2 regions of the Bacillus thuringiensis genome follow, and region 2 is predicted to be linked to the other one. Evidence: riboswitches for the same ligand, from Rfam matches in the RefSeq annotation. Region 2 holds a riboswitch; the other holds the start of a gene.

Region 1 (10,589 bases), 2.4 Mb from region 2:
ATTTGCTTTAACATCAGCACTTGTATATCCACTAGTGGGAAAGATATCTGATCAAGTAGGGGATAAAAAATTATTAATAATATACGCTTGGTCCATGGCAATCTTAATGCTTTGCTTTCCGATTGCCACGGAAGTATGGCATGTGTATATTCTTCAAATTGTAATGGGAGTTTTAGGTGCTGTGCAGCGTAATACTGAGAAGACTTCATTAGCACGAAAGGTTGCGCAGGAAAAGGCTGGTTATGAGATTGGAAAATACCATGTGTGGACATCCATTGGCGGAGCAGTAGCGGTTATTGCCACGGGATATTTAGTAGATTTCTTTACGATTGGTACAATTTTTTATATTGCATCTATTCTATATGTAGTGAGCGGGATTGTATTAAGTAGTAAAAAAATATAACTATTCCTATTTTCACCTTAATACCCTTTATTTGTTATACTAAAAGGGAATACAAAAGAAAAGGGGACAGTGCCTTTGATGAAATTTGTAGTTTTAGCTATTCTTACTTTGTTTTTGATTCCATGGACAAGAAGCAGTAGTAAGCTTCGAGCAGTGGATAAGAAGGGAGATAAGAAGGTTGTAAAGGGTAAGAAATCATCTATTTTAGTTATTCCTGTTTTATTTTGGATAGGTATTGCAATCTATGAATACTTTTGGCTAATTGATGATCGAGTAGATTCGATTCTTACTCATTATTCTGTTGCAGTAGCAATTTTAATTGGGCTTGTTTTATTTTCACAAGATCAAATAGGGAAATTAGAAGGTACGCTAAAAGGACTTCTAATGTTTATTTTACTCGCAAGTTACGGCTACTTTGGTTATTTGCACGATATAGTAATCTCGCAAAAGAAATATGATTCTGTTGTTAAGGTAGAGAAAGATATTTCAGAGCCATTTACTGAAAATGACCAGCCGTTTACAGTGCCGCCAAAGACAGCGGAGAATAAGATGAAAAAAGTATTTGGTGATATTCCGAAAGTAGCTTATTTTGAGCTAGGAGAATTAACGCCACAAATGGTAAACGGCGAAGCTTTATATGTAGCGCCAATTGAAGTTTCAGGATTTTTTAAAGCGCGTAAAGCTGAGACAATTCCAGGGTATGTAACGATGTCAGGTACGAATCCTGATGCGGAAGCGAAACTGCACCTCGGTTATAAAATGAAATATGTGCCAAGCATGTTTTTTGGTAATAAGTTAGAGCGTGTGGTAAGGCAAGCAGAACCAAATTTAATCTTTAAAGGAAAACCTAAATTTGAGGTTGATGATAAAGGAAAACCATATTATACAATGACGTATGGTGAATTTATTTCAGGAAGATCTGGATTTGAGGTAGAAGGTGTTGTCGTAGTAGATGCACAAACAGGTGAAGTGAAAAGATATAATAAAGGAAAGGCACCTAAATTTGTTGATGGTGTATTAAATCATGAGACTGCATCTACGTTAAATACGTACTTTGGTAAATATATTCACGGATTTTGGAATACGAAATTCTCACAAACAGATATGAAAATTCCGACTGAGTGGGGAACGAAAGAAGGCGTGACCCCGATCTTTGGTAAAGATGGAACACTGTATTATTTTACAGACTTTACTTCTCCAAAAGAAGGAGTAGATTCAGCCCTAGGCTATTCATTAGTAGATGCACGCACAGGCAAGCTATATTACTATAATGGAAAAGAAGTAAAGGGGATTATGGATGGTTCAGCAGCTACAGAAGTAGTAGATAATTCCTTTAAGAGAGAGAAATGGCATGGGACAATGCCTGTCATTTATAACGTATACGGAAAACCAGCTTGGATTATTCCGGTTGTTGATGACGGAGGCCTAGTACGTGCACATACAGTTGTATATGCTGCTAATGCAAAAATATTTGCGACAGGTTCTTCGCAGAAAGAAGCGCTTGAGAATTATAAAAACGTAATGAGTGGTAATGGTGATACCTTTAGACCAACCTCAACAGGAAAAGAAGCGCAAAAAGAAGGTATTGTACAACGTGTATATAAAGAGAAATCAGGTGAAAATACAATCGTGTACGTACTTTTAGAGAATGAACAAAAGGTATTTATGATACCGGTGAAGAAATTCCCGTATGCTATGTTTACAGAAGTAGGAGACCCAATTCAAATTACATATTTAGATACAGGAGAGATGATGGCCTCGGTATCTAAATTTACGAATAGCAATGTGAAAAAGTAAAGCGATAGAATTTCTATCGCTTTTTTTTACATTATGAAAGAGGAAAATGCGCTGTACTTGACGTATGTTTATGATGTAACTATAATTGTTACGATTCAGTGTATATAGGAAAGGGTGAATTGAAAAAGTGAATGAAGTTAATCACGAAATATATAAACCTGTAAAGGCAAACAGGTTATGGATGATTCTTGTATTAGGAACACTTACGGCGATTGGGCCATTATCTATTGATATGTATTTGCCTTCATTACCGAAGTTAACGGATGACTTGCAAACAGGTGCATCCCTAGCGCAGCTTACATTAACAGCTTGTTTGCTTGGGTTGTCAGTAGGACAATTATTTGTTGGCTCAATTAGCGATATTTACGGAAGACGCAAACCACTTATTATTGCTCTTATTATTTATATTGCTTCTTCTTTACTTTGTGCTGTTGCGCCATCTATTTGGACATTAGTATTATTGCGCTTCCTACAAGGAGCTTCAGGATCAGCCGGGATTGTTATATCACGTGCAATGGTACGTGATATGTACTCAGGTTCTGAAATGACGAAGTTTTTCTCACTGCTTATGTTAGTAAACGGAGCAGCACCTATTTTGGCACCAATCATTGGAGGGCAATTATTACAGTTTACAACGTGGCGCGGTGTTTTCATCGTTCTTGGAGCAATTAGCGTATTCATGTTAATCTCAGCTACTTTTGTATTGCGTGAAACATTACCTCCTGAAGAAAGAGAAACGGGTGGTTTGTCAGGGACTTTGGCGACGTACGGAAAATTGTTAAAGGACCGTCTGTTTATGGGATATGCATTGTCACAAGGATTAGTAACAGCGGCAATGTTTGCATACATTTCGGGCTCACCATTTGTGTTGCAGAACATATACGGAGCATCGCCACAGCAATTTAGTTTATTCTTTGCGATTAACGGCATCGGTATTATTATTGCTAGTCAGATAACGGGTCGTTTAGCGGGGAAAGTGAATGAGAAGACATTATTTGTTGCTGGTATTATTATCGCAGCTGTTGGTGGCCTATCTTTACTACTGACAATCGTACTAGGAATAGGTTTAATCGGTGTTTTATGTTCGTTATTCCTTGTTGTATCAAGTGTCGGGGTGGTATCAACAACTGGGTTCTCATTAGCGATGAGAAATCAAAAACAAGCTGCAGGAACAGCATCAGCTTTATTAGGCTTATTACAGTTCATTTCAGGAGCGCTTGTTGCACCTCTAGTAGGTATTGGTGGGAGTAATACAGCGTTACCGATGGGTGTTGTTATTGCGCTTTGTGAAGTAGGAGCAGTATTATGTTATCTATTTATGGCCAGAAGAAGTGAGAAGCAGTTTGAACTGCAACAAAGACAAAATTTAGAGGCTTAACAAAAAAGAACTGATTCAAAGGGAATGTTTGAATCAGTTCTTTTTTTCATTTTTTTGAAATACCTCATACATATTATTCATGATCGTATCATATAAAACAGCAAGTTTATCCCACACCCAGCGATTACTATCGACTTCTTTTTCCCCGCAGTCGATAATATCGGTATGGTCCGTAATTTTATACGCTTTTTTAACGATAATAGGAGCAATCTTCGGTATACGTGGGATTTCTTTTAAGATATCTGCGAAGTTTCCAATGTAGACATGACCGATGATTTCGATTGTTAATGATTTATCCGATATATTTAGCACGGTATGAAATTGATTTGTATGTTGTTGTTTTAAATATTGAGCTAACTTAAATGGAGCATGCTTCTTCTTTAATACGCGGCGAAGGCTCTCTGTATTTTCGATATGAAGTGATTTTTCGCGAATAAGGACACGAATATCTTCTCCCATAAAAGGCATTGTGTTGTACATAGATGATTCTCCTTAAAAACTTACATATGTTTGCGTTATGCATATGTAAGTCTAGCATGGTTTGTTCTTTATGTGTGCTTACAGTTTTGTAAGGTGATGTAGTAAAGCATTGCAAAAGTTATTTGTATAAAGTGACGATACTGTGACAAACATGTTGGTATATATATTACGATGTCGTCTTAAGTGTAAAAAGTAGGGCGTTCTCGGTATAATAACAAGTGGAGATAAAAGAAACTATAATGAGTAATAGCTGTAGATAAAAGGAGAAGAAGAGATGAAGAAGGTTTTGGGTATTGCTGTAATGGGAAGTATGCTCCTTCTAGCAGGGTGTAATGGAAATAAAGATACGAAAGAAACGAAAGAAAAGGTAGAGCAATCTGCTGAACAAACAGAAGAGATGAAAGAATACCTTGCAGTACATGAAAAATACGATATAAAAATGAATAAAGAAATTAATAAAGCACTGCAGTTATTTGAAGTGGCAAAAGAAAAGGGCGGTAAGGAAATAACGAATGCTACATATAAAGAAGATGTGCAAAAGGTAACAACGAGCATGTTAGAAGATATTGATCATATACGTAAAGAAATTCGTGTGCCGAAGTCGAAAGAGCAAGAACATGAAGTATATGTTGGTTTCTTGAATGAATCGGAACAAGCGATGAAAAAATTACAGAAGTTAGCTAAAGAAGAAGATTCATCGTTGATTCGTGATATAGAAATTAATTTTGCAACAGCATCGACATACTATAAACGTTTTCAAGCAGAAACGAAAAAATAACCTTGCCTGTGCAAGGTTATTTTTTCTTCTTACCATCTCCGTCTGCATCCTCGGATACTAATATATTCTGTTCTTCGTGAAATTCGGAAATAGTTTGCCCGGTAATATTATCGAAAGGGGTATAAGAAAGAAGTGATACGTTTCTTTTTAATAAAGAGTTTATAGAAGCCGATGATGACAAGTATAACGATAGTTAAGGATAATCCTATAGTAGCAAGAAGTAAGGGATCCATCTTATAACTCCTTTAACATCATTTCTTGTTATGATAAGCCGAAAACTGTAATTTCGATAAAAGAATTAAAAACTGATTTTTCTAAATTTATCCAATTTGATTGACTTTTCAATTTTTCAGAATTATAATTCGAAATATACAATTTGAACCAAATAATAATATAGCAATTTACTTATCCAGAGAGGTAGAGGGACTGGCCCTATGACACCTCAGCAGCGGGTTCTGTAATAGGAACACCGTGCTAATTCCAGCAAGCAAGTCTTGAAAGATAAGTGATGGGCCTTTGTTTGTTAAGCCTTGATCTTATTTTTTAAGATCAAGGCTTTTTGTATTCTAAAAAGAGAAAAGGGAGTAATGGAAAAAGTACATTCATAAAACAAAGTAAATTCATGTGTTTAGGGGGTTATTGAAGTGTATGTAATTAAAAAATTATCGGTTATGGTGTTCACACTATGGGTTATTACGACAGTGACATTTCTAATTATGCATATTATTCCGGGAGATCCATTTTCATCAGATGCAAAAATCTTTCCTGAAGAAGTGATCCAAAACATGAGAGCGAAGTATCACCTTGATGAACCGTTATGGAATCAATATGTTGCTTATTTAGACGGTGTAGTTCATTTTGATTTTGGTGAATCTGTTCAATCAACCGGGCAAGGTGTATCAGAAATTATAACAACTGGCTTTGGTCCATCAGCAATTATTGGTCTACAAGCACTTGTTATTTCATTGTTGGTAGGAATTGCGGCAGGGACATTTGCTGCTCTATATCATGGGAGAGTAATTGACTATAGTGTGAGTTTGCTCGCAATTCTAGGTATTTCTATTCCAAGTTTTATTTTAGCACCACTATTTATACAAGTATTTGCTATCCAATTTGAGTTTTTACCAGTAGCCTCTTGGGGAACATTCGAACATACGGTATTGCCATCCTTTGCATTAGCGTTAGGGCCAATTGCAGTTATTACAAGGTTTGTTCGTTCTAATATGATCGAAGTACTGCAGAGTGATTATATTAAGCTAGCAAGAGCAAAAGGTATACCAATTAAGAAGATTATTATAAGACATGCTCTTCGAAATGCGATTGTTCCAGTACTTACATTTGTGGGACCGTTAATGGCTGGACTTTTAACAGGGACTTTCGTTATTGAAAAAATCTTTTCAATTCCTGGCCTAGGAAAATATTTCGTAGATAGTATTTTTAACCGAGACTATCCGGTGATTATGGGAACAACGATTTTCTATAGTGCATTATTAATTGCTTGTATTTTCATTACAGATATTATTCACCGCATTGTTGATCCGCGTATTCGTTCTATTACATAAGGAGGGGGGATATTTAAATGGGAGCTTATGAAATTAATGAACAGTTATTAACGAAAGAAGAGAAAAAAGAATTAACGATAAATAAAAATCAGCAAACGATTAGCAGAAAGAAAGAAGTGTTTCGTAAGTTTATATCGAATCCAATCGCAGTGTTAGGAACAGTGACGTTATTGCTAATTATTGTTTTCTCGCTTATTGGCGAAAGTTTAACTTCATTTACTGCGAGTGAACAAGTAAAAGAGGCAACAAATTTACCGCCGAGTAGTGAACATTGGTTTGGAACAGATGATCTAGGGAGAGATATTTGGGCACGTACTTGGGCTGGTGGGAAGATTTCACTAACAGTTGGATTAGTAGCAGCTGCCCTCGATATAGGGCTTGGTGTACTGATTGGTGGATTTAGTGGATATGTGAGAGGGCGTAATCGCCTTGGAACGTTAATTGATGAGTGGATTATAAGAGGAATTGAAGTATTATACGGCATCCCATATTTATTAATTGTTATTTTACTATTAATTGTTATGAAACCAGGTCTTTTCACCATTATTATCGCCCTTGCATTAACGGGATGGATTGGAATGGCTCGTCTCATTCGAGCACAAGTATTGTCTTTAAAACAACGAGAGTTTGTTATTGCAGCAGAGCGATTAGGTACATCACATATGAAAATTATATATGGGCATTTAATTCCGAATTTAACAGGGATTATTATCGTAAATTTATCATTTACAATTCCAGCAGCTATTTTTTCAGAATCATTTTTAAGCTTTATAGGACTTGGAGTACAATCACCAGCGGCAAGTTGGGGGACGATGACGAATGATGCACTTGGGACATTATTGAGCGGAGAATGGTGGCAGCTATTTTTCCCGGCAATCATGATTGCACTCATTATGTTCGCATTTAATGCAATTGGTGATGGTTTGCAAGATGCGATTGATCCAAAAATCGTCAAACGGAATCGAAAGGAGAAAAAACATGGCACAAATCTTATCTTTAGAAAACGTAACGTTAGCCGTTGAAAAAGAGAATAGTAAGCAAGCGATTGTGAAACATGTTTCCTTTTCTATTAACGAAGGTGAAATAGTTGCACTTGTAGGAGAAAGTGGTTCAGGAAAAAGTGTCACAGCACAATCCATTATCGGCTTGAATCAAGAATCAATTCATATTGATGATGGAAATATAGCTTTCCAAGCAAAGGAATTAACGAATTTACAAGAGTCAGAATGGAATCAAATTCGCGGAAAAGATATTTCCTTTATATTTCAAGATCCGCTTTCATCTTTAAACCCAACGATGAAGGTAGGCAAACAAATTACAGAAGTAGTTTTGCAACATGAGAAAAAATCGAAAAGAGAAGCAAAGGAAATTGCGATTAACTTGTTAACAGATTTAGGGATACATGAAGCAGAGAAACGCTTTGAACAGTACCCACATCAATTAAGCGGAGGTATGAGGCAGCGTATTTGTTTAGCAATTGCGTTTGCTTGTCATCCAAAGCTTGTAATTGCAGACGAGCCGACAACAGCGTTAGATGTAACGATTCAGAAACAAATTATGGGGCTATTAAAAGAAAGAAAAGAAAAACAAAATACGAGTATTTTATTAATTACACATGATTTGGCACTTGTACGTGAAGTAGCTGATCGAGTAGTTGTTATGTACGGGGGACGTGTCGTTGAAAAAGGAACGATACAGGAGGTAATAGGTTCTCCTAAACATCCATATACGAAAAGTTTATTACAAGCAATTCCGAATATGGATGATTCCGAAAAGGTATTACGTGCTATAGAAGGAACGACACCTTCCATTGAAACATTAAATAGCTTTGGTTGTCCTTTTGTAAATCGTTGTCCAGTAGCGATAAAAGAATGTATTCATCGTTTCCCAGAGAGAACAACATATTCTAAGGAGCATAGTTCACATTGTTGGCAGCATGTTCTAGAGCATAATAAAGCGAAATCAAAAGAGAAGGTGAATGCCTCATGACGACAGATTTAATTACTGTAAAGCAAGTAATGAAAACGTACGGAAGTAAAAGTAAAGAAATCACAGCGTTAAAAGACATATCACTTTCTATCCCGAAAGGAACAACACTTGGCATTATTGGTGAAAGTGGTTCAGGAAAAACAACACTTGGAAAGCTCATAGCAGGGATTGAGAGTCCAACGTCTGGTGAAATTGATTATAACGGTCAAGTCGTTCACAAGCTGAAGTCAGCTCATAAGCGAGAGTTTTTACAGAAAGTACAGTTCATTTTTCAAGATTCTACAGCTGCATTAAATCCGCGCTGGAAAGTACGCGATAGCGTAACGGAAGGTTATATTTCATTCGGTTTAGGTGATAAAGGGTTGAAGGATAAAGTAGCAGGTGATGCGCTAGAGCGTGTTGGATTAGATAGAAGATATATTGATCGATATCCGCATGAATTTAGCGGAGGACAACGTCAACGTATCGCTATTGCAAGAGCGCTATTATGTGAGCCAGAAGTATTAATTCTTGATGAACCAATTTCGGCATTAGACGTTTCATTGCAAATTCAAATTGTACATCTGCTGCAAAAGATTCAAAAGGAGCAAGGCTATACATATTTATTTATCGCGCATGATTTGCCGATGGTTCACTATTTATGTGAAAAAGTGGCTGTCTTATATAAAGGAGAACTTGTTGAATTTGGAAATACGGACGAAGTGTTCCGTAATCCACAACATTCTTATACAAAAACATTATTAGCATCAACACCAAAAATTTCGGGTTAAAGGAGAATGTAGGATGAAGAAGTTTTTACTGTTTGTCATTATGACTGTTTTAGCGATTACTTCGGTCGCTTGCGGTAAGAAAGAGACGCAAAAGGCGAGTGCCGGTAAGGGAGAAGGAGATCGATTAGTAACGAATATTAGTAGTGATCCATATACACTTGATTCTGCTATTGCAACAGATAGCACGTCAGGTTATATAATTGGGCAGTTGTTTTCAAGTTTATATACGCAAGATAGTGATGGGAAATATCAAAATGAATTAGCAGAGAAAGAAGAAGTAAATGCTGATGGAACTGAATATACAATCCATTTGAAGAAAGATATTAAATGGTCAGATGGTTCTCCTATTACGGCAAATGATTTTGAATTTGCATGGAAGCGATTGTTAAATCCGAAAACGGGTTCTATGAATGCGACAGAAATGTATTTCATTAAAGGGGCAGAGGCATATAATACTGGAAAAGGTGAAGAGGGACAAGTTGGTATTCAAGTCGTTGATCCTCAAACATTAAAGGTAACTCTTGAACATCCAGTTGCTTCTATTAAACAAAAATTAGCAAGCTCATTATTTATTCCATTAGCTAAAAAGTCGATTGATGATAATAATAAATTAAAAACAGATCCAAAAGAGTTAATTACGAATGGACCATTCACGTTAAAAGAGTGGAAGCATAACCAGGCTATTACAGTACAAAAAAATAAAGAATACTACGATAAAAAGGTAACTCTAAAAGAAATTGAGTTTCGTATTATTCCAGACTCTAAAACAGCGTATCAATTATTTAAATCAAAAGAATTAGATTTACTAAGTGGTTTACCACAAGAGATGATTGAAAAAGAAAAAGGAAATAAAGAATATAAGCGTGTTGCAGGATTCTCATCTTATATTTATTCGTTTAACGTAGAAAAAGAGCCGTTTACAAATGCGAAGGTACGTAAAGCATTTTCATTAGCGGTTGATCGTAAATTTATCGTTGAAAAATTGTATAAAAATAATGCGCAAGAAGCATATGCATTCGTTCCAGAAGGAGCAAAAACACAAAGTGGTCGTGATTTCCGTAAAGAAAAAGGTGATTATGTTAAATTTGATCCAGCAGAAGCGAAAAAATTACTAGAAGAAGGTATGAAAGAACAAGGGTGGTCTACATTACCTGAAGTAACATTAAAATTCACTACAGATACACAACATAAAAAAGTAGCAGAAGCAATGCAAGAAATGTTTAAGAAAAATCTTGGCGTAGATATTAAATTAGAAAATAAAGAGTGGAAGAGTTACATCGACACATACAAGCAAAGTGATTTCCAATTAGCTTATATGGGATGGGGCGGCTCTTTATTAGATCCAATTACTAAACTAGATTTATATGCAGGTGATGGTCCGAATAACTATGCAAAATGGCATAATAAAGAATTTGACGCTTTAGTAAAAGAA
Region 2 (10,589 bases):
GGTGTGGCACATGCTTTATATAAATATGTAATGTAATTAAAAAAAGAAAAAAGAATCCAAATGGATTCTTTTTTCTTTTTTATTAGGGGTAAGGTATTCTATGAGATTCATAGAAGCCTTATTACATTTCATTATATAGAATATATTGGAATAAATGTTTATATTTTTCATAAAAATTGTGAATATTTTATGAACTTTATACTTATTGCATGTTTATACCGCTATTAGTGAGGCGTATGACTCTCAAGTGAAAATTCAGTGAATGTAAGGAGGAATTCAAGTTACCTAGACAATAAATGAGGAATGAGCGAAATATATACTAATTAAAGGTGTATTCAGTATGTATATTCTTTTCTTATTTTAATTGAAAAATAAAATTTATTTGAATAATTATTCTACAGCTATATACCTACACTAGCTTTCTTCGTATAATGGAGAAGTATGAATTTTAGATTTGTATTAATTTTACATATTGAGGTGAAAAAGGAATGAATTCGCGGCTAATGGAACTTATTGATGTGAGTACAATAGAAACCATGGCAGAACAATTTTATAAATTAACTAACATATCACATCAACTTCTTGATGCTGAAAAAGAGTGTGTTTTTTCATTCGGAATGAATGAGATAAAAAAGAGTAAACTTCCAAAGATTGAAATCCCCATTTTCTTATACAATCAACATTTAGGTTCTTTTGTTGTATGGTCCAAAAAAAGTGAAATTTTCAGTTGTCAAAAATACTTTGAAATGCTCTCAAGTTTAATTTTAGATGGCGCAATAAAAGTATTTCAAAGTAAAAATACAACGTTGCTTTCTCGAAAAGAGGAGGAACTACATACGATTTTACAAAACATGCCTGTTATGGTCGATGCGCTTGATTATAATGGAGATTTTGTTTTGTGGAACCGAGAATGTGAAATTGTAACAGGTTATACCGCTGAAGAAATAATTGGAAATCCAAATGCACTGCAATTATTGTATCCTGATCATAGTTATCGGCAGCAAATACAAAAGAAATTTTTAACTTGTGGAAAGAATTTCAGAGATTGGGAAATGCACTTAACGTGTAAAAATGGTGAAATCAAAACAATAATGTGGTCGAATATATCAGAACAGTTTCCTGTAACAGGATATAGTTATTGGGCTGTTGGTGTAGATATTACGCATTTAAAAGCGATAGAAGAGCAGTTAAAACAACAAACATCTGAACTGGAATTAATTTTTAAAGCTTTACCAGATTTATGTTTCTTAACAGAAGATGATGGCACGATTATTGATTACAAGGCAGGATCTCCTACGAAGTTTTACGTACCCGCAGAAGCTTTTATGGGAAAAAAGTTTTACGAAGTATTACCATCTTCAGTAGCGCAGCAGTTTCAGGAAGCCATTAATCAAGTGAAGGAAAAAGGAACGAATGTAATTGTAGAATATCCACTCACACTTAATGGAAGTATTGATTTCTTTGAAGCTAGGTGCTTACCATTATTACGTGATAAAATTATGATTATTGTACGCGACATTACAGAGCGAAAAAAGACAGAAGAATTGTTAAACAAATCAGATACGCTTGCAGCAATTGGTCAATTAGCAGCTGGTGTAGCTCATGAAGTGAGAAATCCTTTAACTGTAATTAAAGGTTTTATACAGTTATTCCAAATTAATAAAGAAGATCAAGAAAAATATTTTGATCTTATGCTTTCTGAAATTGAAAGGATAGAAGCGATCCTGCAAGAATTTCTGTCAATTGCTAAAACAGATGAGATAAATACAGAAAAGAAAAATATTTATCAAATTTTTAAAAATGTCGTATCGTTAATGAATACAAAAGCAATTATGACAAATATTCAAGTTGAACTATTTACGGATGACAAAGATATAATTATTGAATGCTCAGAAAATCAATTGAAACAAGTATTTATTAATATTTTGCAAAATTCAATCGAAGCTATGCCAAATGGTGGGGAAATTTCAATTCACATAAAAGAAATAAATGATGATGGTGTCATCATTCATGTAATAGATGAAGGAATAGGCATACCTGAAGAAAGAATTAAGAGATTAGGTGAACCTTTTTATAGTACGAAAGAAAAAGGGACTGGTATTGGATTAATGTTAAGTTATAAAATTATTGAAAGTCATCAAGGGACAATTAGTATCATGAGCGAGGTTGGTGTCGGGACAACGGTAACTATTTACTTACCGAAAGTACAAAGTAAACAACCTCTGTCGAATTGTGACGATAAATGTATAGCAGTACGCACTAGTAGTAATTCTTAAATCACTTAATACCCAATAACAAAGCGATTAGTGAAAGCTAAGCTTTTTGTTATTGGGTATTTTTATATTAAATTTAGTAACCTTTACTTTTTCTTTACCTTTGTTTTAATTTCTATTAAGTTTTAAACATTATATTAATATTTGTACAAAGCAATGTATAGAAAATGTACATTACTTTTAATATAGAAATGTGATTATTATTTGGAATATTGTAAGGAGGAGATTATGACGAGGTGAAAAAGCAAGAGAAGAAAAGTGGTAGAGTATTACCTCTCCGGTTAAATATTTTATTCCTTTGTGTATTTTTATTATTTTCTGGCATTATTATTCAGTTAGGGAAAGTGCAAATTTTTGATGGAGAAACATATAAAAATGAAGTAGAGAAGAGAGAAAATGCAACCGTGGGCCTTTCTGTACCACGTGGGAAAATATTTGATCGTGAAGGAAATCCAGTAGTTGATAATAAGTCTTTACGTACGATTACATATACAAAGGTGAAAGGTGTAAAACAAGAAGAAATATTAAAATCAGCAAGACAACTTGCAGACATTATTGAAATGCCACAAGAAGATATTGATAAGTTAACTGAGACTGATAAGAAAGACTTTTGGATGCAATTAAATCCAGAACTTGCTCAAGACTTAGTATCCAAAAAAGAAATAGATAAGTTCCGAAATAAGGATATTACCGGAAAAGAGCTAGACAAAAAAATAGAAGATTTAAAAAGGAAGCGCGTTACAGATAAAAATCTTCAAGAACTAACAGCTAAAGATATAGAAGTGTTAGCTATTAAAAGTAAAATGACCTCAGGTTTTCAAATGGCACCTCAAATTATTAAAAAGGACGTTAGTGAACAGGAATATGCGGTGATTAGTGAAAATTTAGCGAACCTCCCAGGGGTAGATGCATCAGTTGATTGGGAGAGAATCTATGTAAATGATGGTCTATTCCGTTCTGTCCTTGGTAACGTTTCAAATGCTGATGAAGGATTGCCACGTGAAAGATTAGATTATTATTTAGTGCGTGATTATAGTCGAAATGATAGGGTCGGCAAAAGTTATATCGAACAGCAATACGAAGATGTACTTCATGGTACAAAAAAAGAAGTAAGAAGCATTGCTGATAAACAAGGAAATACTATTAGAACGGAAACTGTTACTGAAGGGAAAAGCGGTAAAAATTTAACTTTAACAATAGATATGGAATTGCAAAAAAAAGTAGAGGAGAGCATAGAAAAAATATTAAAACAATATAAAGGATCAGAATCAATGTTAGACCGTGCTTTCGTAGTGATGATGAATCCCAAAAATGGTCAAGTATTATCAATGGCTGGGAAAAAGCTTGTAGAAAAAGACGGGAAAATGGAAGTAGAAGATTACGCTTTAGGCACGCTGACTAGTTCTTATGAGCTTGGATCAACGGTTAAAGGTGCGACAGTGTTAACAGGGTTTGAAACAAATGCAATAACTCCTGGAACACATTTTTATGATGCACCTATGAAGTTTAAAGGAACTAAGGAGAAGAAGTCTTGGAAAAATTTTGGTGATATAGACGATCTAAGAGCGTTACAAGTATCTTCAAACGTTTATATGTTTAATATAGCATTAAAAATTGCTGGAGTGGATTATGTGAAAAATAGTTCACTAGATATTAAACAAGAATATTTTGATAAAATGAGGTATTATTTCAGGCAATTTGGATTAGGCGTACAAACTGGTATTGATTTACCAAATGAAACTGCAGGACAAATTGGAAGAAAAGATCATCAGCCTGGTTTCTTATTAGATTATTCTATTGGACAATATGATACGTATACACCACTTCAGCTTGCACAATATATTTCGACTATCGCAAATGGAGGGTATCGAATGAAACCACAAATTGTTCAAGAGATTAGAGAACAAACCGTTCAAAAAGATGAGGTTGGTAAAGTAGTACAATCAATAGAACCCGTTGTTTTAAATAGAATCGATATGAAACAAGAATATATTAATCAAGTAAAAGAAGGATTTAGAAAAGTATTTCAAGAAGGAGATGGAACGGGAGTAAGAGTGTTCCAAAAAGCACCATATAAACCAGCTGGTAAAACAGGGACCGCACAAACTGTATATGGTGGAGAAAATGAAATTGGGCGAAATGCGAAAGGCGATCGTAGAGAATGTTATAACTTAACATTGGCTGGATATGCGCCATATGATGATCCAGAAGTAGCATTTTCTGTTGTAGTACCGTGGGTTGAAAATGATAAATCGGGCATTAACTCCGATATTGGAAAAGAAGTTTTAGATGCTTATTTTGATTTGAAAAATAAGCGATTAACTGGTGAAGCGCCAAAAACAGATAACTCTAAAGAGAATTAAAATGGACGAAACGTCTCTAGCATTCATGTGAACTAGAGGCGTTTTTATCTGGGGATAGATTGGAAATGAGGTATATATGAAGCTGTTTATTCTAAAATATTGGAGGAACATATGTAGCTACATCTTAATTATAATAGGGGTTATTTTTATTAATAAGTCATTTTTATTTTGTATGGTAGAAGGAATTTCGATGCAACCTACTTTAAATGAAAAAGATTATATACTTGTTAATAAGGTAAACGTCTGTTTATCGTCTTTTCATTATGGGGATGTTGTCATCATAAAAAAAGAAGACGAGCCTATTTACTATGTGAAACGAATTATTGGATTATCGGGGGATAATATACAATTAAAAGAGGATGAGGTATATATTAACGGTAAAAAGCGTGATGAGTCGTATATACATTTAGATATGTTACAAGTATCCAATCGTTTTTCAAATTTTAGAGAAATAAAAGTTCCTACGCATAAATTATTTGTGTTAGGTGATAATCGTAATCATAGTAAAGATAGTAGGAATACACTTGGACTTATTGATGAGTCAAATATAATAGGTAAGGTAGAAATGGTATTTTATCCATTTGATCATATAAAATGGATAAAATAATTCTATTAACGATTCACATTTTATAAAATAAATCATATATTGATAGCATAGGACAAGCAGAAAAGCTTGTTCTAACCTCACAGAACACTCCTTATCACGGTTAGGCATCTACATAGGTAGATGCTTTTTTTATGTTGATGACTGAAAATTATTTATCAACATAATGTAACAAGCACTTTAGGACTATTAGGGGACGATTACATGTACAAATAACAGTATGCTTAATTAAAACAGTGAAATGTAAGGAGTGAGGAATAAGTGCTAAATATTTTAGTGGTTAATTTTCCAGCAGAGGGACATGTAAACCCTACATTAAATTTAGTAAAAGCCTTTACTGAACGAGGGGATCACGTACATTATATTACAACGGCAAACTTTAAGGATAGAATTGAAGATTTAGGAGCTACTGTACATACTCATCCGGATCTATTAAAGGAGATTTCTATTGATGCTGAAACCTCATCTGGGTTAAATGCTTTCTTTCATGTGCATGTTCAAACTTCTTTATATATATTGGAAATTACGAAAAAATTATGTGAAAGTATAAATTTTGATTTCGTAATTTATGATATATTTGGCGCGGGAGAGTTAGTAAAGGAGTATTTACAAGTTCCAGGTGTAGTTTCCTCACCTATATTTTTAATTCCTTCAGAGTTTTTGAAGACATTACCTTTTCATCCAAATGCAGATATACCATTCCAACCAGAGGAGATCTCTGAAAAATTACTAAATCAGATGGAACATAAATTTGGAGTAAAACCAAAGAATAATCTTCAATTTATGAATAATAAGGGTGATGTTTGTTTCGTATACACAAGTCGTTATTTCCAACCTAATAGCGAATCGTTCGGAGAAAATAACATTTTTATTGGACCGAGCATTTCAAAGCGTAAAACAAATATAAAGTTTCCACTGGAATCACTTAAAGAGAAGAAAGTTATTTACATTTCAATGGGAACACTGCTTGAAGGACTCGAACCATTCTTTAATACTTGTATTGATACTTTTTCAGATTTTGATGGGATAGTTGTAATGGCAATTGGTGATAGAAATGATATTTCAAAAATAAAGCAAGCGCCAGATAATTTTATAATTGCTCCATACGTACCTCAATCAGAAATATTAAATGAAGCAGATGTTTTTATTACACATGGTGGTATGAATAGCGTACACGATGCCATTCATTATAATGTCCCATTTGTAATAATACCGCATGATAAAGATCAGCCTATGATAGCGCAAAGATTAACTGAGCTTGAAGCGGCACATAGACTATTGAAAGAACATGTTAATGTGCACACTTTAAAAGAGGCTGTAACAGATGTTCTTTCAAATGAAAAGTATAAAAATGGTATAAGAAAACTGAATGATAGCTTTATAGAATGTGGTGGTTCAAAAGAAGCAATTGCAGTTATTGAATCTCTTTTAAATAAATAATTGTAATAATATAAAAGCATAGAGGTTCTCACCTTTATGCTTTTATATTCCTATCCAGCAAATTGCACAGCAGTATTTGCATGTAAAAAAGCAGTATCAAAAACGGGAATAGTGAGATCATTTTGGGAGATGAGTAAAGGTATTTCAGTACAGCCTAATAATATACCTTCAGCGCCGTTTTGAATTAATGATTTTGTAATTTGTAATAACTTTTCTTTAGATGTTTCTGAAATGATCCCTCTACTTAATTCATCTAATATGACATGGTGGATAAAAGTTCTTTCCTCGTCATTTGGGATAATTGTCTCAATGTTATATTTCGCTAATCGTGATTTATAGAAATCTTGCTCCATCGTTTGTTTTGTTCCTAATAGTCCGATACGTTTTATATTCTGTTCTACCATTTCTTTAGCACTTACATCACCAATGTGAAGAAGCGGGATAGATATTGCTTGTTCTACTTCCTCGGCAAATAGATGTACGGTATTTGAACACATTAATAAACATTCAGCCCCAGATTTTTCAACTTTCTTTGCAACTGTAACTAGTTCATTTTTCACTTCTTCATATTGATGGTTTTGTAATAAAGTAGTTACTTCACCAAAATCCATACTATATAAAACTAACTTTGCATTTTGATCGTATTGAGAGAGTGTAAGCGTATTAATATGTTTATAGTATAATGATGTAGATTCCCAACTTAATCCTCCAATCAAACCAATAACTTTCATAATGCATTCCTCCCGAAACGATTTTGAATTCATTATTTCACAATTCCGATAAGAAAACAATGATTTAAATGTGCCATTTAACAAAAAATAAAAATAGTAAGAAAAGTGTTGAAATTTACACTTTTTAGTGCCATAATACGAATTACAAATTAATACTTATCCAGAGAGGTGGAGGGAACGGCCCTAAGAAACCTCAGCAACCCCTATGCAATTTTATAGGAAGGTGCTAATTCCGCAGAGGACACGTTGTGTTTTTTGAAAGATAAGAGGATTCTTGAACGTGAAAGAAAATGACCTCTTATATAAGAGGTCATTTTTTGTTGTATAGAAAGGGAGTGTAGATGCATAATTCATTTTTAAATTAAATATAGAGTAATAAAAGTTGACTAATATGAGAGGGGAATTGTAATGAACAAATTATCAACAAAGTTAGTAGTAGCAATCGGTATTGGAGCAGCATTATACGGGATATTAGGACTTTGGGGATTTTCTATTGCACCGAATACATTTATTAAACCAGCATTAGCTATATTAACTGTTTTTGGAGCATTATTTGGTCCAGTGGCAGGACTGTTAATCGGACTTATAGGTCATACAGTAACAGATACGATTGCTGGCTGGGGGATTTGGTGGGGCTGGGTTATTAGTTCAGGGATTATTGGTTTTTCGATGGGTCTTATTCAAAAAAGAGTTGGTTTTAGTGTGAAAAACGGGTCGTTTAACAAGGGGCATATTTCTTATTTAGCAATTACTGGGTTAGTTGGTATTGTCATTGCTATTATATTTGCTGGGGCATTCGATATTATTGTGATGGGAGAACCATTTGACAAAATTGTTATACAAGTATTAGGAGCAACAATTTCCGATGTTATCGTTTTCTTAGTAGTTGGATTGCCACTTACAATTGGCTTGGCAAAATCTAATAAGAAACATACACATTTAAAAATTGAAAAGTAGGGATGTTAACATGCAACCAATTATTTCGTTTGAACAATTTACCTTTCAATATGGGCATGCTGCGCAGCCTACTTTAAGTGATATTACCTTTCATATATACCCTGGAGAAAAGGTGCTAATTGCTGGACGAAGTGGTTCAGGAAAGTCGACATTAGCTCATTGTATCAATGGGCTAATCCCATTTTCTTATGAAGGGATTAGTACTGGTAACGTTTTAATTGCTGGAAAAGATCCGCGAAAAGGCAGCATTTTCGAGCAGAGTAAAAATGTGGGAACAATTTTGCAAGATCAAGATGCTCAATTTATTGGTCTGACAGTAGAAGAAGATGTAGCTTTTTATTTAGAAAATGAATGTGTAAATCAAGATGACATGAAAAAGATTGTTTCGGACTCATTAAGAAAGGTGAAGATGCATACGTTTCATAAACAAAGTCCACATGAATTATCAGGAGGTCAAAAGCAAACAGTTTCTCTTGCTGGTTTATTAACAACAAATGCGGATATATTATTGTTCGATGAACCGTTAGCGAACTTAGATCCACTAAGCGCCGTACATACGATAGAACTTATGAAAGATATACATGAGCAATATAATAAAACGATTGTCATTATCGAACATAGGATAGAAGAAATTTTAAAGCTGGATTTAGACAAAGTTATATTAATTGATGAAGGTAAAGTCATTGCAATAGGAACACCAAAAGAAATCTTAGCGTCAAATATATTGCCACGTATTGGCTTAAGAGAGCCTATTTACATCGAAGCATTAAAGAGATTACATTTTGATCGTAATAATGACGTAATATATCCAATGGAAAACCTTCAAAAAGAAAAGATAGGCAACGTTCTAAAAGAGTGGATGGAGAAACAAGTCATATTAAAAGGTAATACTAAAAACAAGGAATTACTTAAAGTGGAGAATTTATCATTTTCATACCCTAATAAACAAAAAGTATTAGAAAATGTAAACCTTTCAATATATGAAGGAGAAATTGTGGCACTATTGGGACATAATGGAGCAGGGAAATCCACATTAGCTCATAGTCTTATAGGCATAAACAAAATAAAAAATGGGAAAATCTTGTTAGAAGGTGAAAATATTAGTTCTTGGTCTATTCGTAAACGTGGGAAAATCATATCTTACGTGATGCAAAATCCAAATCATATGATTACACAGCCTACTGTTTTTGAAGAAGTTTCATTTACATTAACATTACATAATTTTTCTAAGGAAGAAATTAAGAATAGAGTAGAAGGAACTTTAAAAATTTGTGGTTTATATCCATTTCGTAATTGGCCAATTCAAGCACTAAGCTATGGGCAAAAAAAGAGATTAACAATCGCATCTGTATTAACAACAAATCCTAAGCTTATCATATTAGATGAACCGACAGCGGGACAAGATTATTATCATTATAAACAATTTATGTCGTTTATTAATAACCTAGCTAAAAAGGGTATTTCATTTATTTTTATCACTCACGATATGAATCTCGCACTAGAATATGCAGACCGTGCAGTAGTTCTACATGAAGGGGAAATTATTGCGGATAATACAGTGTCTAATGTATTTGGTGATCAAGAAACGTTACAAATAGCTAACTTAAGAGAGAGTTCTTTAACCAAGCTTGTTAAATTTAGTGGGATTGCATGTCCGGAAAAATTTATGGAACTTTATTTAGATAGTAATAGGAGGGAGGAAGGTGCATAGTACATATTTTCATCGTATGGATGGGGTAGTGAAATTGTTTTTATTTATTTTTTGTATGACGCTTACTTTTTTGTTTTTTGATTTTCGGGTGTTGCTAATATTATTTATCATTGGGTGTATCGGACTCAGCATTGCTAAAATTCCATTTCATAAAATTTTAATTGTTTTTAGTGTCATATTTACATTTAGTTTATTAAACTCTGTCATGATTTTATTTATTACACCAACTCATGGATCTGAATTAACTGAATCATATACCTCGTTTTTACATATTGGATATGCAACGATTACATATGAAACATTATTTTATGCAGCTACACTTTCATTAAAGTATTTTACGTTATTACCATTTACACTTCTTTTTATATACACGACAGATCCAAGCGAATTTGTAAGTAGTTTAAGTAAACTTGGTATCCATTATAAGATTACATATGCAATAAATATTGCACTACGTTATATTCCTGACATCCAGTCTGAGTATAAAATTATTAAACACGCGCAAGAAGC

The links. A riboswitch is a leader RNA that binds a small molecule or an ion and turns the genes downstream of it on or off. The one in region 2 is predicted to bind S-adenosylmethionine.
Positions count from the first base shown of each region.
Region 1: it holds a riboswitch for S-adenosylmethionine, as region 2 does, so the genes downstream of both, AC241_RS01055 (ABC transporter permease) here and AC241_RS13190 (ECF-type riboflavin transporter substrate-binding protein) in region 2, are expected to answer to the same signal.

Region 1 covers NZ_CP012099.1:176,414-187,002, forward strand. Annotated here, with positions in the region: gene AC241_RS01025 (MFS transporter) at 1-403, shown strand, start outside; gene AC241_RS01030 (DUF3981 domain-containing protein) at 482-2,200, shown strand; gene AC241_RS01035 (multidrug effflux MFS transporter) at 2,319-3,578, shown strand; gene AC241_RS01040 (hypothetical protein) at 3,612-4,058, opposite strand; gene AC241_RS01045 (hypothetical protein) at 4,333-4,836, shown strand; partial or broken gene AC241_RS01050 (DUF3951 domain-containing protein) at 4,853-5,069, opposite strand; SAM riboswitch class I at 5,239-5,344, shown strand; gene AC241_RS01055 (ABC transporter permease) at 5,481-6,398, shown strand; gene AC241_RS01060 (ABC transporter permease) at 6,416-7,420, shown strand; gene AC241_RS01065 (ABC transporter ATP-binding protein) at 7,377-8,387, shown strand; gene AC241_RS01070 (ABC transporter ATP-binding protein) at 8,384-9,157, shown strand; gene AC241_RS01075 (peptide ABC transporter substrate-binding protein) at 9,171-10,589, shown strand, end outside.
Region 2 covers NZ_CP012099.1:2,549,989-2,560,577, forward strand. Annotated here, with positions in the region: gene AC241_RS13160 (Cof-type HAD-IIB family hydrolase) at 1-36, shown strand, start outside; gene AC241_RS13165 (PAS domain-containing sensor histidine kinase) at 489-2,276, shown strand; gene AC241_RS13170 (peptidoglycan D,D-transpeptidase FtsI family protein) at 2,510-4,636, shown strand; gene lepB (signal peptidase I) at 4,713-5,243, shown strand; gene AC241_RS13180 (macrolide family glycosyltransferase) at 5,502-6,680, shown strand; gene AC241_RS13185 (aspartate/glutamate racemase family protein) at 6,731-7,411, opposite strand; SAM riboswitch class I at 7,565-7,680, shown strand; gene AC241_RS13190 (ECF-type riboflavin transporter substrate-binding protein) at 7,820-8,368, shown strand; gene AC241_RS13195 (ABC transporter ATP-binding protein) at 8,379-10,079, shown strand; gene AC241_RS13200 (energy-coupling factor transporter transmembrane component T family protein) at 10,072-10,589, shown strand, end outside.